2 linked regions of the Spartinivicinus marinus genome follow. The protein of the gene in region 1 interacts with the protein of each later gene in a pairwise test. Links are inferred from orthologs where the notes say so. Each region holds a gene or a part of one and is shown on either strand. Other genes may lie near its edges.

What was found. Proteins that work in one complex are often made in the same cells at the same time.
Region 2: the proteins of recO (region 1) and recR interact in binary tests that used the Escherichia coli proteins (3 or more experiments, as listed by UniProt). The link is inferred for Spartinivicinus marinus from one-to-one orthologs.

What each region holds. Positions count from the first base shown.
Region 1 is NZ_JAPJZK010000001.1:964,441-971,392, reverse strand. Bases 985-3,820 are described here. They hold recO (DNA repair protein RecO), read left to right. Parts: upstream 985-1,935; coding sequence 1,936-2,706; downstream 2,707-3,820. Other genes in these bases: OQE68_RS04605 (response regulator), read right to left, coding at 2,714-3,820; era (GTPase Era), read left to right, coding at 1,003-1,923; rnc (ribonuclease III), read left to right, coding at 985-1,013. Also shown: OQE68_RS04625 (DUF4845 domain-containing protein), read left to right, coding at 1-327; more of rnc, read left to right, coding at 324-984; more of OQE68_RS04605, read right to left, coding at 3,821-5,536; cysteine synthase CysM, read left to right, coding at 5,727-6,626. UniProt on the Escherichia coli protein: Involved in DNA repair and RecF pathway recombination.
Region 2 is NZ_JAPJZK010000001.1:5,278,535-5,284,336, forward strand. The notes cover bases 32-3,001. They hold recR (recombination mediator RecR), read left to right. Parts: upstream 32-1,197; coding sequence 1,198-1,806; downstream 1,807-3,001. Other genes in these bases: dnaX (DNA polymerase III subunit gamma/tau), read left to right, coding at 32-755; OQE68_RS23715 (YbaB/EbfC family nucleoid-associated protein), read left to right, coding at 796-1,122; rnd (ribonuclease D), read left to right, coding at 1,799-3,001. Also shown: more of dnaX, read left to right, coding at 1-31; more of rnd, read left to right, coding at 3,002-3,262; OQE68_RS23735 (YcgN family cysteine cluster protein), read left to right, coding at 3,262-3,705; OQE68_RS23740 (PA2779 family protein), read left to right, coding at 3,969-4,370; OQE68_RS23745 (PA2778 family cysteine peptidase), read left to right, coding at 4,382-5,425; OQE68_RS23750 (hypothetical protein), read left to right, coding at 5,616-5,802. UniProt on the Escherichia coli protein: May play a role in DNA repair. It seems to be involved in an RecBC-independent recombinational process of DNA repair. It may act with RecF and RecO.

The sequences.
Region 1 (6,952 bases):
TTAGCATTATGTGTAGGTGGTTTTGTTGTTGTCACAGTAATGAAGCTAGCGCCCATTTATATTGATAATTATGCAATTCAAAATATATTTGACTCACTGGATGATCGTCCTGATATTGCTAAAGCAAGTCCCAGAAAAGTGCGAGATTATATTTCAAAAGGCTTTACCACTAATATGATTCGTGATGTGCACATTAAAGATGTGGTTGTTAAAAAAGAGGGTGGTTTTCTTACCGCTAGCCTTAAATATGAAAAGCGAGAGCACTTAGTCAAAAATATCGACTTAGTTTTAACATTTGAAAATAGTTGGAAAATCAAAGCCGAGTGAAAAAAGTAAACCAATCACTATTTCGAAAGCTAGGTTATAGCTTTGAGGATGAAAGTCTACTCCTGTTGGCACTTACCCACAGGAGCTATGCAGGTGGGAATAATGAACGTCTAGAGTTTTTAGGTGACTCAATAGTTAACTTTATTATTGCTGAGGCACTTTATCAGCAGTTTCCTCAGGCCAAAGAAGGTCAGCTAAGTAGACTACGTGCAAAGTTAGTACGGGGTGCCACTCTAGCTAAAATAGCTAAAGAATTTGGTTTAGGTGATTATTTGCGGTTAGGGTCTGGAGAGCTTAAAAGCGGTGGTTTTCGCCGTGAGTCTATTTTAGCTGATGCACTAGAGGCACTGATTGGCGCTATTTATCTTGATAGTGGGTTGGATACTTGTCGTGAGCGGGTTTTAGCCTGGTTTGCTCCTCGTTTAGAAAAGCTTTCATTAGAAGATACTCAAAAAGACCCAAAAACGCGCTTGCAAGAATATCTGCAAGCAAAGCAGTTGGCGCTACCAGTATATGAGGTGGTCGATATTAAAGGTGATGCTCATGACCAGACGTTTACGATTGAATGTGTGGTTGCAGGTTTAGCTGGGAAGACCAAGGGTATTGGCTCCAGTCGTCGAGGAGCAGAGCAAGAAGCTGCACGTCATGCATTGCAACAACTAGGAGTAGATGGTAGTGGTCACTAATTCAAACTCAGCCTCAGATCAAGAGTTGCACTGTGGTTTTGTTGCAATTGTAGGGAGACCTAATGTTGGTAAGTCTACTTTACTTAACCAAATACTAGGACAAAAGCTTAGCATTACCTCTAAAAAACCACAGACTACTCGACATCAAATTCTAGGTATTAAAACAGAGGCAACTACTCAGGCGGTTTATGTTGATACCCCAGGACTGCACCTTGCAAATAAAAAAGCGTTAAATCGATATATGAATAAAGCGGCTATCACGGCTTTACAAGGTGTGGATGTGGTAGTGTTTGTGGTTGATCGAACTGCTTGGACGGATGAAGACCAGCTGGTATTGGATAAGGTGTGTAATCTTCGTTGTCCAGTGATTTTAGCTGTGAATAAGGTTGATCAGCTGAAAGATAAGTCAGCGCTTTTACCCCATATTTCTCTACTAAGTGAAAAAATGACTTTTGCTGATATTGTTCCTATTTCCGCAGAAACTGGACTCAATGTTGATCGCTTAGAGTTGCTAGTGGGTGACTATTTGCCTAAAAGCCATCATTTTTATGATGAAGACCAAATAACTGATCGTAGTTCACGATTTTTAGCAGCGGAGATTGTTAGAGAAAAGGTTATGCGACAGTTAGGGGATGAAATTCCCTATCAGATCACTGTAGAAATAGAGCAATTTCAAGTTGAACCCAAGTTAATAACGGTTAGTGCCTTAATACTGGTAGAAAAAGCAGGCCAAAAAGCCATTGTGATAGGCAAAAAAGGTGAGCAGATCAAAGTGATTGGCCGTGATGCTCGAATAGATATGGAAAAACTGTTCGATAATAAAGTGATGTTGAATTTGTGGGTAAAAGTGAAAAGTGGCTGGTCTGATGACGAGCGTGCGCTGAATAGTTTGGGTTATACAACAGATTAAAGCCTGCTCTTTATGACTATTTCTGATGATGGGTATGTACTACATACCCGTCCTTTTCAAGATAATAAATCAATTGCTATCGTCTTCACAAAGCAACAAGGATTGCAGCGAATAGTTTTCCAAACCAGTAAAAACTCCAAAAAGCAGCCAAGTTTTAAGCATTTTTTACAACCATTTCAGTTGCTTTGGTTAACCTGGAAAGGTAGTGGAGAATTAAAAACAGGTAAAACTGTTGAGCTAAGTGACTTACGCTATTCGTTATTGGGCAAGTTACTTTACTGTGGCCTGTATTTGAATGAATTATTAATCAGATTATTGCCTGCTGAAGAGGCTTCCCCACAACTATTTTGCAACTACCAAAAGACACTGGCTGTTTTACAGGAAGATCCCCTGCAAATTGAAATGTATCTCCGGCAATTTGAATTTAACTTGCTAGCTGAACTAGGTTATGCCGTTTCATTTGAATATGATACAGACGGTAATGAAATTACTACTAAAGCAAATTATGTTTTTCTGTCTGATCAGGGGTTTTGTCTTGCTAAAAAACAGGCTTATCTTGAGAGGCCAGAGGCTAACTTATTTTCTGGTAGTGACTTACTGACTTTAGCCAGCTTGCCATGGTTAAATACAGAGGCTCAATCAGTGAGTCATCAGCTTGATATCCAGCAGGTATGGACTAAGCCCCTAAAAGGAATAACCAAGCGAATTGCTAGAATGGCATTAGCACCGCATTTAGGCAGTAAACCGCTTATGAGTAGAGCGCTATTTTTCAAGCAAAGATAATATTTGTTTATTCTGTGCCTTCATGTCTTCGCTGCCAATCTAACAGCTGCTCAATTTGCTCAATTAGCTCTTCCATGGCACCTGCCACTTTACGTCTTTCTTCTTTATTTTTTTCAGAAGCTTTTAATATGGTTTCCATATTATTACAAGCACTACGTAATAGAGGGACACCACAATAACGAGTAGCGCCATGTAGTTTGTGAACAACTTCCAGTAGCCTTGGCCATTGTTTATTACGATATAATGCTCTTATTTGTTCCTGTTCATTTTTTAAATTTTCAAACAGCATCGATAACATATCGTTGGCAAGATCTTCTTTTCCACCAGCTAACTTTATTCCTTCTGTTAAGTCTACTACTTTGGTTTCAGGTTCAGCATGACTTGTATCATTTAGATAATCCGTACCTTTAATAGGCGCTACATGTAAGCCTGTCCATTTTTTTATGATGTGTTGTAATTGATTTTCATTAATAGGCTTGGTCATGTAGTCATCCATGCCAGCTAGTAATAGCTGTTTTTTTTCTTCTGCCAGTGCGTGGGCGGTGAGTGCTATGATTGGAATGCGTCGCTCTGATAGTTCTCTTTCGCGGACTCTACGGGTTGTTTCCAGGCCGTCCATATGAGGCATTTGTACATCCATAAAAATAAGGTCAAAGTGGTATTGCTTGGTTTTAATAATCGCTTTAGTGCCTGAGTCTACCGCTGTTACTTTAGCTCCAAGGTCTTCTAGTAATGCAGTAACCAAGCGTAAATTGGCTGGGTTGTCATCTACTGCTAGTATATGTGGTTGGCGTGTAATAGCCTGGTTAATACGTCGGGCAATATTGCTTTGGCTGCCTTGAGGGAGTTTACTTTTCTCAAGTAATAAATAAGAAAGCGCTCGATATAGCCGGTTGTGACATAGAGGCTTAACAATGCAAAGAGCATTATTATGTTGGTCTAGTATATTATTAATTGCCTCTTCTTTATTGGTATGAGCCAAAATTACCAAATACTGTTTATTTTTATTGGCTGCTTTAATTAATGACCTTATTTTTTCTAAATCTAAATAAGCCGGGTGATGACTAACCACTAATGCATCATAGGTTTTTCCCTGGGCTTTGGCCTCTTGCGTTTTTTCTTCTAAGCAGGATTGATTAGCACAGCTATCAACATTTAAGTCATACTCAGAAAGTAGGTGAACAATTGCTTGTCTGGCAAGATCATGATGCTCCATTACTAGGACATGGGTATTGGAGAATGCAGGGAAATGCTCTTTTAAGGTAGGTTCATTAGCTTTTGGTACCGTTAAGGTAAACCAAAATGTAGAGCCTTTACCTAACTCACTTTCTACGCCTACTTCTCCCGACATCTGTTGTGCAAGTCGCTTGGAGATAACCAGACCAAGCCCAGTACCGCCAATATTTCGAGTAGTAGAGGTATCGGCTTGAGAAAAGGCTTTAAATAACTCCTTTTGCTGCTTGTTAGAAAGGCCTATACCCGTATCGGTAACACTGATTTTAATTGTTACAAGGTTATTTTTTTCATCTTCAAGCATGGCTCTCACAACAATAGAGCCGTCATTAGTAAATTTAATAGCATTACTGACCAGGTTGGTCAGAATTTGTTTTAACCGTAGGGGGTCTCCCATTAGGTGAATAGGCGTGTCAGAATAGATGAGAGGAATCAGTTCCAAAGATTTATCATGGGCACTGGGTGCTAAAATCGTTAGTACCTCTTCAACACTTTCTCTTAAATTGATAGGAATACTTTCCAGCTCTAATTTACCTGCTTCAATTTTTGAAAAGTCGAGCACATCATTAATGATCGATAGTAATCCTTCTGATGATTTTTGGATTGTACTGAGGTACTCAAATTGTCGATCATTGAGTTTGGAGCGCAGTAGCAAGTTAGTGAAACCAATAATACCATTTAGAGGCGTTCTAATTTCATGGCTCATGTTGGCAAGGAATTCTGATTTAATACGGCTTGCTTCTAGTGCTTCTTTACGAGCCATATCCAGTTCAATATTCTGGATTTCAATCGTTTCAAGGGTTTCTTGAAGGTCTTTGGTTGACTGTTCAATATTTTGTTGCATTTCCAACTGGCCACGTTGGAGTGATGCGACCATAGCGTTAATACCCGTTTCTAATGCCCGTAACTCGCCACCAGTGTTGGTGTTAATACGAGTATCCAGATTGCCTTCACGCATATGATTAACCGCACTAATTATTTTCATTAGCGGGCCTGTTATGTTTTGGCCCATTTTTAATGCTAAAAACAGGTTGATTAAAACTCCTGAAAGAATCAGTAAACCGCTAGCAAGGATGGTTTGATATTTTTTAATTTCAGTATTACTGCGAGAAAACTCAGCCATCAGCCACCCTAATAACACTTTTTCTCCTCCACTGCTAAGCGCTGTTTCAGTGTTAACAGGTGATAAAGTAGGTTTTGCATAAATGGGAGTGCTGATCAGTAGAGACTGCTTGTTTAAGGTATGAAAAGGACGGGTTAGAAAGTAGTTTTCCTGGCTGTCCTTAAATTGAATTTTTGGACCAGCATGGGCAAGGGCGACTTTAGTGTGGGAAAATAGACTGACTGATCTGACATCATTTTTTTCTAGTGCAGAGCTGGCAATCTCTTGAATAAGACTCAAATTATCTAATGATAAAGTATGTTCTGTGATTGGAATTAGTTGTTGAATAGTGGTTTGACTGCGTTCTAGCAATAAAGCATCTAAGTCGTTGATACGGGCTAAGGTAAAGAAAGTACCTAAAATCAGTGAAATACTAATAGTAGGAATCAAAGCAAGCGCCAAAACACGACTTTTTATACCTTGCTGCTTTAGCATAATAGATACGGTACCTTTAGTAAGCTGAACATACCCTGTGTTTTGGGTATACATCTAAGTATGACAGATCAGTATAATAAACTAGCTGCTTATGTTGAACAGATGTAACTTTATAGTTTTTCAATATTAACAGTTCTTCTGCTGACAGCTTATTATCGGAGAAGTTATAAATTCTAGATGAGGATAAAGCATGGCGGTAAATTATCCCACCATTGAGTCACTGGTTGGTAATACTCCTTTGGTTCGATTACAAAGATTGACGGGCAATACTACGAATCATGTACTCGTTAAGTTGGAGGGAAACAATCCAGCAGGTTCAGTCAAAGACCGCCCTGCATTAATGATGATTAATGAAGCGGAGCGACTGGGGGCAATTAAACCTAGTGATACACTTATTGAGGCAACTAGTGGTAATACAGGAATTGCCTTGGCGATGGCGGCTGCAATTAAAGGCTATCGAATGGTGTTAATTATGCCTGACAATATGAGTGAAGAACGACGCTCTGCTATGTCGGCCTATGGCGCAGAACTAATTAGTGTTAGCCAGGAACAAGGAATGGAAGGAGCGCGTGATTTAGCAGAGCAAATGGAACGAGAAGGCAAAGGCTTGGTGCTGAACCAGTTTGCTAATAAAGCAAACCCTTTAGCACATTATTTGGGTACAGGACCAGAAATATGGGAACAAACCCAAGGAGAAATCACCCACTTTATCAGTTCAATGGGGACCACTGGCACTATAATGGGAACCTCGCGCTATTTAAAGGAGCAGAATCCAGCAGTACAAATTATTGGTCTACAGCCAGCGGAAGGGGCCAGTATTCCAGGAATTCGGCGGTGGCCAAAAGCTTACTTACCAACTATTTTTGAACCTGAGCGTGTTGATCAGGTAATGGATATCACGCAGCAGGAAGCAGAAGTTGCAATGCGCAGGTTGGCTCAAGAAGAGGGCATCTTCTGTGGTGTATCCTCAGGTGGTGCAGTAGCCGCTGCATTGAAAATAGCTCAACAGGTTGAAAATGCGACGATTGTCGCCATTATTTGTGATCGAGGTGATCGGTATTTATCAACTGGTGTATTTAGTTCAAAATAATACCTGATAGTGTTCTCGTAACCAGGTGTTACGAGAATATTGCACTGACTACTTGCTACTCCTGCCTGTTAAATAGCCATTTAATAAACTTATACTCATTGCTTAGTCATAATTGACAAAAAATAAGTTAATATGGTTGGCTGTAATACTTAACTATTAACTTATCGCTAAGAAGGCTGTTTAGCGAAGCACTAATGTAGCTATCTGTAGTCTTATAAGCAGTAGTCATGTGAGCAGGTGCTTTTAAATGAAAACTATGGGTGTAGCAAAAATTAGCCAAGTGCATTATGACTTTTGTATATATTTCCACTAGTTATAACAAGAGG
Region 2 (5,802 bases), 4.3 Mb from region 1 along the record:
TGGCTGAATTAGAAGCTTATCAGCAGTATTCTGAAGCGATGGTGCCAGACTACGAATACTCCACAGCCAGTGCATATCAGCAATCATCATCTGTTGTAGAGCCGCCAGTGACAAGTGCTACTCCAGCAGCTATCAAAAATCCTAAACAACCAGTGCCAGGGGTTGCCGCAAATACAGTAGATATACCAGTAGCGAATACCTCTGCACTTAAGCAGGCCATTGTGGATGAAAGGGAGCATGCTGCGGACTTAACTGTAACAGTGGCTCCTACTGGAACACCACTATCGACTACAGAAATGGCTGAACCTGCTCCCTCGGCGACTATGCTTAAAGAAGAGGTAGCAAAAACATTTACTTTGGACACCGTACAGCCGACAGACTGGCCACAGTTATACTCTCAACTGTCAATCAGTGGTGCAGCCAATGCCATTGCCCAGCAAATGGAGCTGGTCGAAATAACTGCTGGACGTTGGTATTTCCGCATTGCCAAAGAACATACTGTATTACTGAATGACAGTCAGATTCAGCGGGTGAGCCAGGCGCTATCGCATTATTTTGCCACTGAAATTCAAGTTTCACTTGATCAAGTGGTAGCAACTAAAGCGGAAACGCCAGCGGCTTATCGTGCCCGGAAGCGTCAGGAGCGACAAACTGCCGCAGAACAAAGTATTATTAGCGACCCAAATGTGCAGGCATTAATGCAGCACTTTTCTGCTACAATCGTCGAAAACTCAGTAATGCCTATCGACTCTTAAGCATTACTGGTATTGAGATTGACTTACATGAGGTTTTTATATGTTTAAAGGTGGTATGGGCAACCTAATGAAACAAGCCCAGCAGATGCAAGAGCAAATGCAAAAAGTGCAAGAAGAACTGGCTAATGCTGAGGTGACGGGTGAGTCTGGTGCAGGGTTGGTTAGCATTGTGATGACAGGCCGCCATGATGTTAAGCGAGTGAGTATTGATCCTAGCTTGCTGCAAGAAGATAAAGAAATGCTCGAAGATTTAATTGCAGCGGCGGTTAATGATGCAGTACGTAAAGTAGAAAAAAATAATCAAGATAAAATGGCCAACCTAACAGGTGGTATGAAATTACCTGAAGGTTTTAAGTTTCCATTTTAAGCCGTCAATGAGTTAGGGGGTAACACACACTTGTGGTGCCCCTCTCGTGCATTAGTCGACAGTTACAGCACACCTATGTCTTTTAGTCCTTTAATTTCTGAATTAATCGCTGCATTTCGCTGTTTACCCGGGGTAGGCCCCAAGTCAGCTCAACGGATGGCATTGCATTTATTAGAGCGTGATCGGCATGGCGCATTGCAACTATCCTATAGCTTGCAGCAGGCAGCCAATCAGGTAGGCAATTGCCAGCAATGCCGAACCTTATGTGAGACAACTCTTTGTCCCATTTGTAGCAGTAGTCGTCGGCAGCGAGAAACTATCTGTGTCGTTGAAACTCCTGCTGATGTATTGGCTATTGAGCAAGCAGGGGGGTTTAGCGGTTTATATTTTGTGCTGATGGGACACTTGTCTCCACTTGAAGGGATTGGTCCGGAGCAGCTGGGCTTGGATCAGTTGATTCAACGGGTAAAGCAAGACCAGGTTGAAGAGTTGATCTTAGCCACTAACCCTACTGTAGAGGGAGAGACCACCGCTCATTATATTGCTGACCAGCTTCAGGGACTACCGGTTAGCATATCAAGAATTGCGCATGGGATTCCGCTGGGTGGTGAACTGGAATATGTTGATGGTGGAACGTTGGCTCATGCATTAGCTGGACGTAAGCCCTGGCTAGTCAATGACTGATAGATTCCACTCAACCATTTCTCCTCTTTGGATTACGACCAATGAGGCCTTAGCCCAACATGCATTTGCCTGGTTAGAGCAGTCTCATTTAGCGTTGGATACTGAGTTTTTTCGTTGCCAGACGTTTTATGCTAAGCCTGGCCTGATTCAGCTAGCAACGGCTGAGCAGGTATTTTTTATTGATCCATTACAAGTCACTGATTTCGAACCTTTAGCTAAGGTGCTTGCAGCCTCACACGTCATCAAAGTGCTACATGCTTGCAGTGAGGACCTGGAAATATTTCAACAACTAACAGGGACACTCCCGGTGCCCTTGTTCGATACTCAGCTGGCCGCAGCATTTTCAGGATTGGGGCCATCGGTGGGCTATCAACGCCTGGTTACTGAGCTGTTGGGTATTCAGCTTGCGAAAGATGAAACACGCTCAGACTGGTTGCAGCGTCCGCTATCAGACGCGCAAATCACATATGCTGCACTAGATGTACACTACTTGTGGCAACTGTACCAGCCCCTGGTGAGCCAACTGAATAAGCTGCAACGGCTTGATTGGTTACAACAAGAGTGTCAGCAGCTTATTGAGCAGGCGGCTAATCCGCAACCACCAGAGCAGGCTTATCAACAGGTTAAACTAGCCTGGAAGCTGCGACGTAGCGAGCTGGCTATTTTGCGGAAGCTGGCAGCCTGGCGGGAAAAGGAAGTGAGAAAGCGGGATATACCTCGTCATCGTTTTTTGACGGATGATCAGTTATGGTGGCTTGCCAGAATTAAGCCCCGCAAATTGGTGCAACTGGATAAAGTGCGTGGGATTCGTAAAGATCAGGTAGCCCGCGAAGGGCGTACGATTTGTGGCATTATCGCTAAGTCATCGGCAGAGCCCGCAGACCGCTGGCCTAAGCGGTTGCCTAAGCCTTTGCCAAAATCGAGTAAATCGTTAATTACTCAAGTTAAAAAGCTAGCAGCAACGGTGGCAACAACACTTAGCCTGCCACCGGAATTGGTAATTAGAAAAAAACAGCTAGACGCATTAATCAGAAGTGGTTTATCCGATGGTTATTTTAACTGGCCTGAAAACTTACAACCTTGGCGTCGTGAGCTGCTGGGCGAGTCGCTACTGGTAGAATTAAGACAACTAGCAAAACAACAGCAATGTATTACTGTTATGAACAAACAAATTGTTTCTATATATAAAAGCCCTAATAAAGATGAAATGTATTTATATGTGGCAAAACAGGCGAAATTATCTGAAGTGCCTGAGGCTTTATTGCAATTATTTGGTAAGCCAGAACATGTGCTGGACTTGTTGCTGACTCCAGAAAAATCACTATCAAGAGCTGATGTTACTCAGGTGATGAAAGCAATTGATGAAAAGGGGTTTTATCTACAGATGCCACCTGCTAAAGAAGATTATCTGATTGAGTTACCTGAAGAGTTTTTATCTAAAGGAGACCCTGTGTAATGGCTAGGCCATTACCTTTTTGGCAGTCTAAACCTCTGTCGGCAATGAGCCAGACAGAGTGGGAGTCCTTGTGTGATGGTTGTGGACTATGTTGTTTGCATAAACTGGAAGATGAAGATGATGGAGCGGTTTATTATACTCAAATCAGTTGTCGTTGGTTAGACCATCAAAGTTGTCGCTGTCAGGATTATCAACATCGACGACAGCAGGTACCCGGTTGTTTGGATGTTCGGGCAGCCCAACCACAAGTATACGACTGGTTGCCTCCTAGTTGTGCTTATCGGTTATTGGCTGAAGGGGAGCCTTTACCCGTCTGGCATCCATTGGTCAGTGGCAATCCTGATTCAGTGCATCAAGCAGGAATTTCGTTACGCGGGCAAATGGTGGCCGAGCATCAGGTTAAAGAAGAGGATTGGCCTGACTATATTATTGCAATAGGCTAATCAATGGCTTGTTGCTAGCAGTGATGTTGAGAAAATAAATAGCATGTAAATTACACTATTTAAAGTAGACCAGTGCCGAAAAAAATAGAGTAAATAATATATTTATTCAATAATAGTAGGGTTTATCTGTAAACAAGTTGTTGTATACCCAATCCTCACTTCAGTAATGACGACTCTCACGGAATAACAAAGCCTGTTTGACCCTATGGGAATATTACTTCTAGACTTGAGCAGAATTCATCTTCTTAAGTAGGAAAAAAATAATGGCACTGACATTCGGTGGGCGTCGTTTAGTGGCGCTTATTTTAACTTGTTGTATAGCACTGCTCTCAATTCAAAGCACGATGGTGCGAGCGGGTATGGTAGGTACTGATCAGGTCATCGCAGAAGAGCAGCACCAGGTAGATAAAGAAGCCCTGTTGAGTATGCTTGAAGAGGACGAAGTAAAGGAAAAGCTTCAAGCGCTAGGAGTACCAGAAGAACAAGTGAAATCACGAATTGATGCAATGACGCCTGAAGAGCTTGCACAATTCAATGAAAAATTAACTGAGCTGCCTGCGGGTAGTGGCGTTGCCGGTGTGATTGTCTTGTTTTTAGTGGTCTTTATTGTAACCGATATGCTGTGTGCGACGGATATATTTACCTTTGTACGCTGTATTAATTAAATAAGAAAATAGTGGCAAATTTTTTTCGATCCTTACTGCTCATCTCTTATGCCCGGCACTTGCTGGGCATTTTTATTTTATTGGTATTAACGGGTTGTGCCAGTAATAATTTTATAAAACAAATGGATGAGTTATCTGCTGATCGTTTTGATGCTGACAGCTTTTATCAAGTAGAACTTGAGCAGGTCCCCTTTTTTCCTCAAACCGAATATCACTGTGGACCTGCTGCTCTGGCAACCGTTTTGAACTATTGGGATGTGCCAGTGGTGCCAGATGATTTAGTGGATGAGGTCTACACGCCAGCCAAACAAGGTAGTTTTCAGATTGAGCTGGTGGCCGCTACGCGTCAGCGTGGTTTATTGGCTTATGAAATGAAAGGTTCTTTACAACAGTTGTTGGCTGAAATTACCGCAGGGCATCCTGTGTTAGTGATGCTGAACTTGGGTTATAGCTGGTATCCACAGTGGCATTACGCGGTCGTTGTAGGGTTTGAATGGTCGGAAAAGCAGGTAGTGTTGAGGTCAGAACAACATAAGCGCTATAAAATGCCATTAGCCTTATTTGGGAAAACTTGGAGTAGGGCCAGCTATTGGGGGTTAGTTGCATTACCTCCTGACAGGCTGCCGGCAACAGCTAATCCTCTTACATACCTTAAGGCTGCGCAATCCCTAGAGCAGGTCAGTCAGCGTAAAGCGGCGATTATGGCCTATCAAGCCGCATTAAAAACCTGGCCTCATCAACCCATTGCTTTGTTAGGGTTAGGCAATATCTATTATGCTAATCAACAGAGACAACAATCGATAGATACTCTCATGACTTTGGTAAAGGAGCACCCTCTGCACACGGTGGGCTGGAATAATCTAGGTTATGCCTTGGCGACGAGTGGCTGTCAAAAAGCAGCACAGCAAGCGTTAACCTGTGGGTTGACTGTACAACCTAAGAATTCACAACTGCTGGCTACCCAGCAAGAGATTCAAGCACTAACAGTAAAAAGGCTGCTTAAGCAATGCCCTAAAGTAGAGTGTGACCGAAGTCGTAAGCCTAACCAACAGTAATCAAAACTAATCCCCTAAAATATTATTTAATTTGTTTATAATGACCTGACGGGCCTCTTTGATTATGATGAGCAAACTTTTCTTAAACTAAGCTGTATAATTTATTATCGGTATGGATCCAAATCATTATTTTTACGGTTGGATGATTTATTTAGCGAGTGCCTTTGGCTGTTTTTTAGTCTGGGTGCGAATGACAAGATCATTAAGCCGCTTTCTAAAAGGGTTGTTACGTGGAATTGTGGCAGTTGCCTTATTTACTCCATGGTATGTTGATAACAACCAAGACTACTTAGCACCTGCTGGCCTGGTGGCCTTATATGATGCCTTAACCAAAGGGGCGGAGTCAGCCTACCGAGCAGGGCATGTGGTTGCTGTGG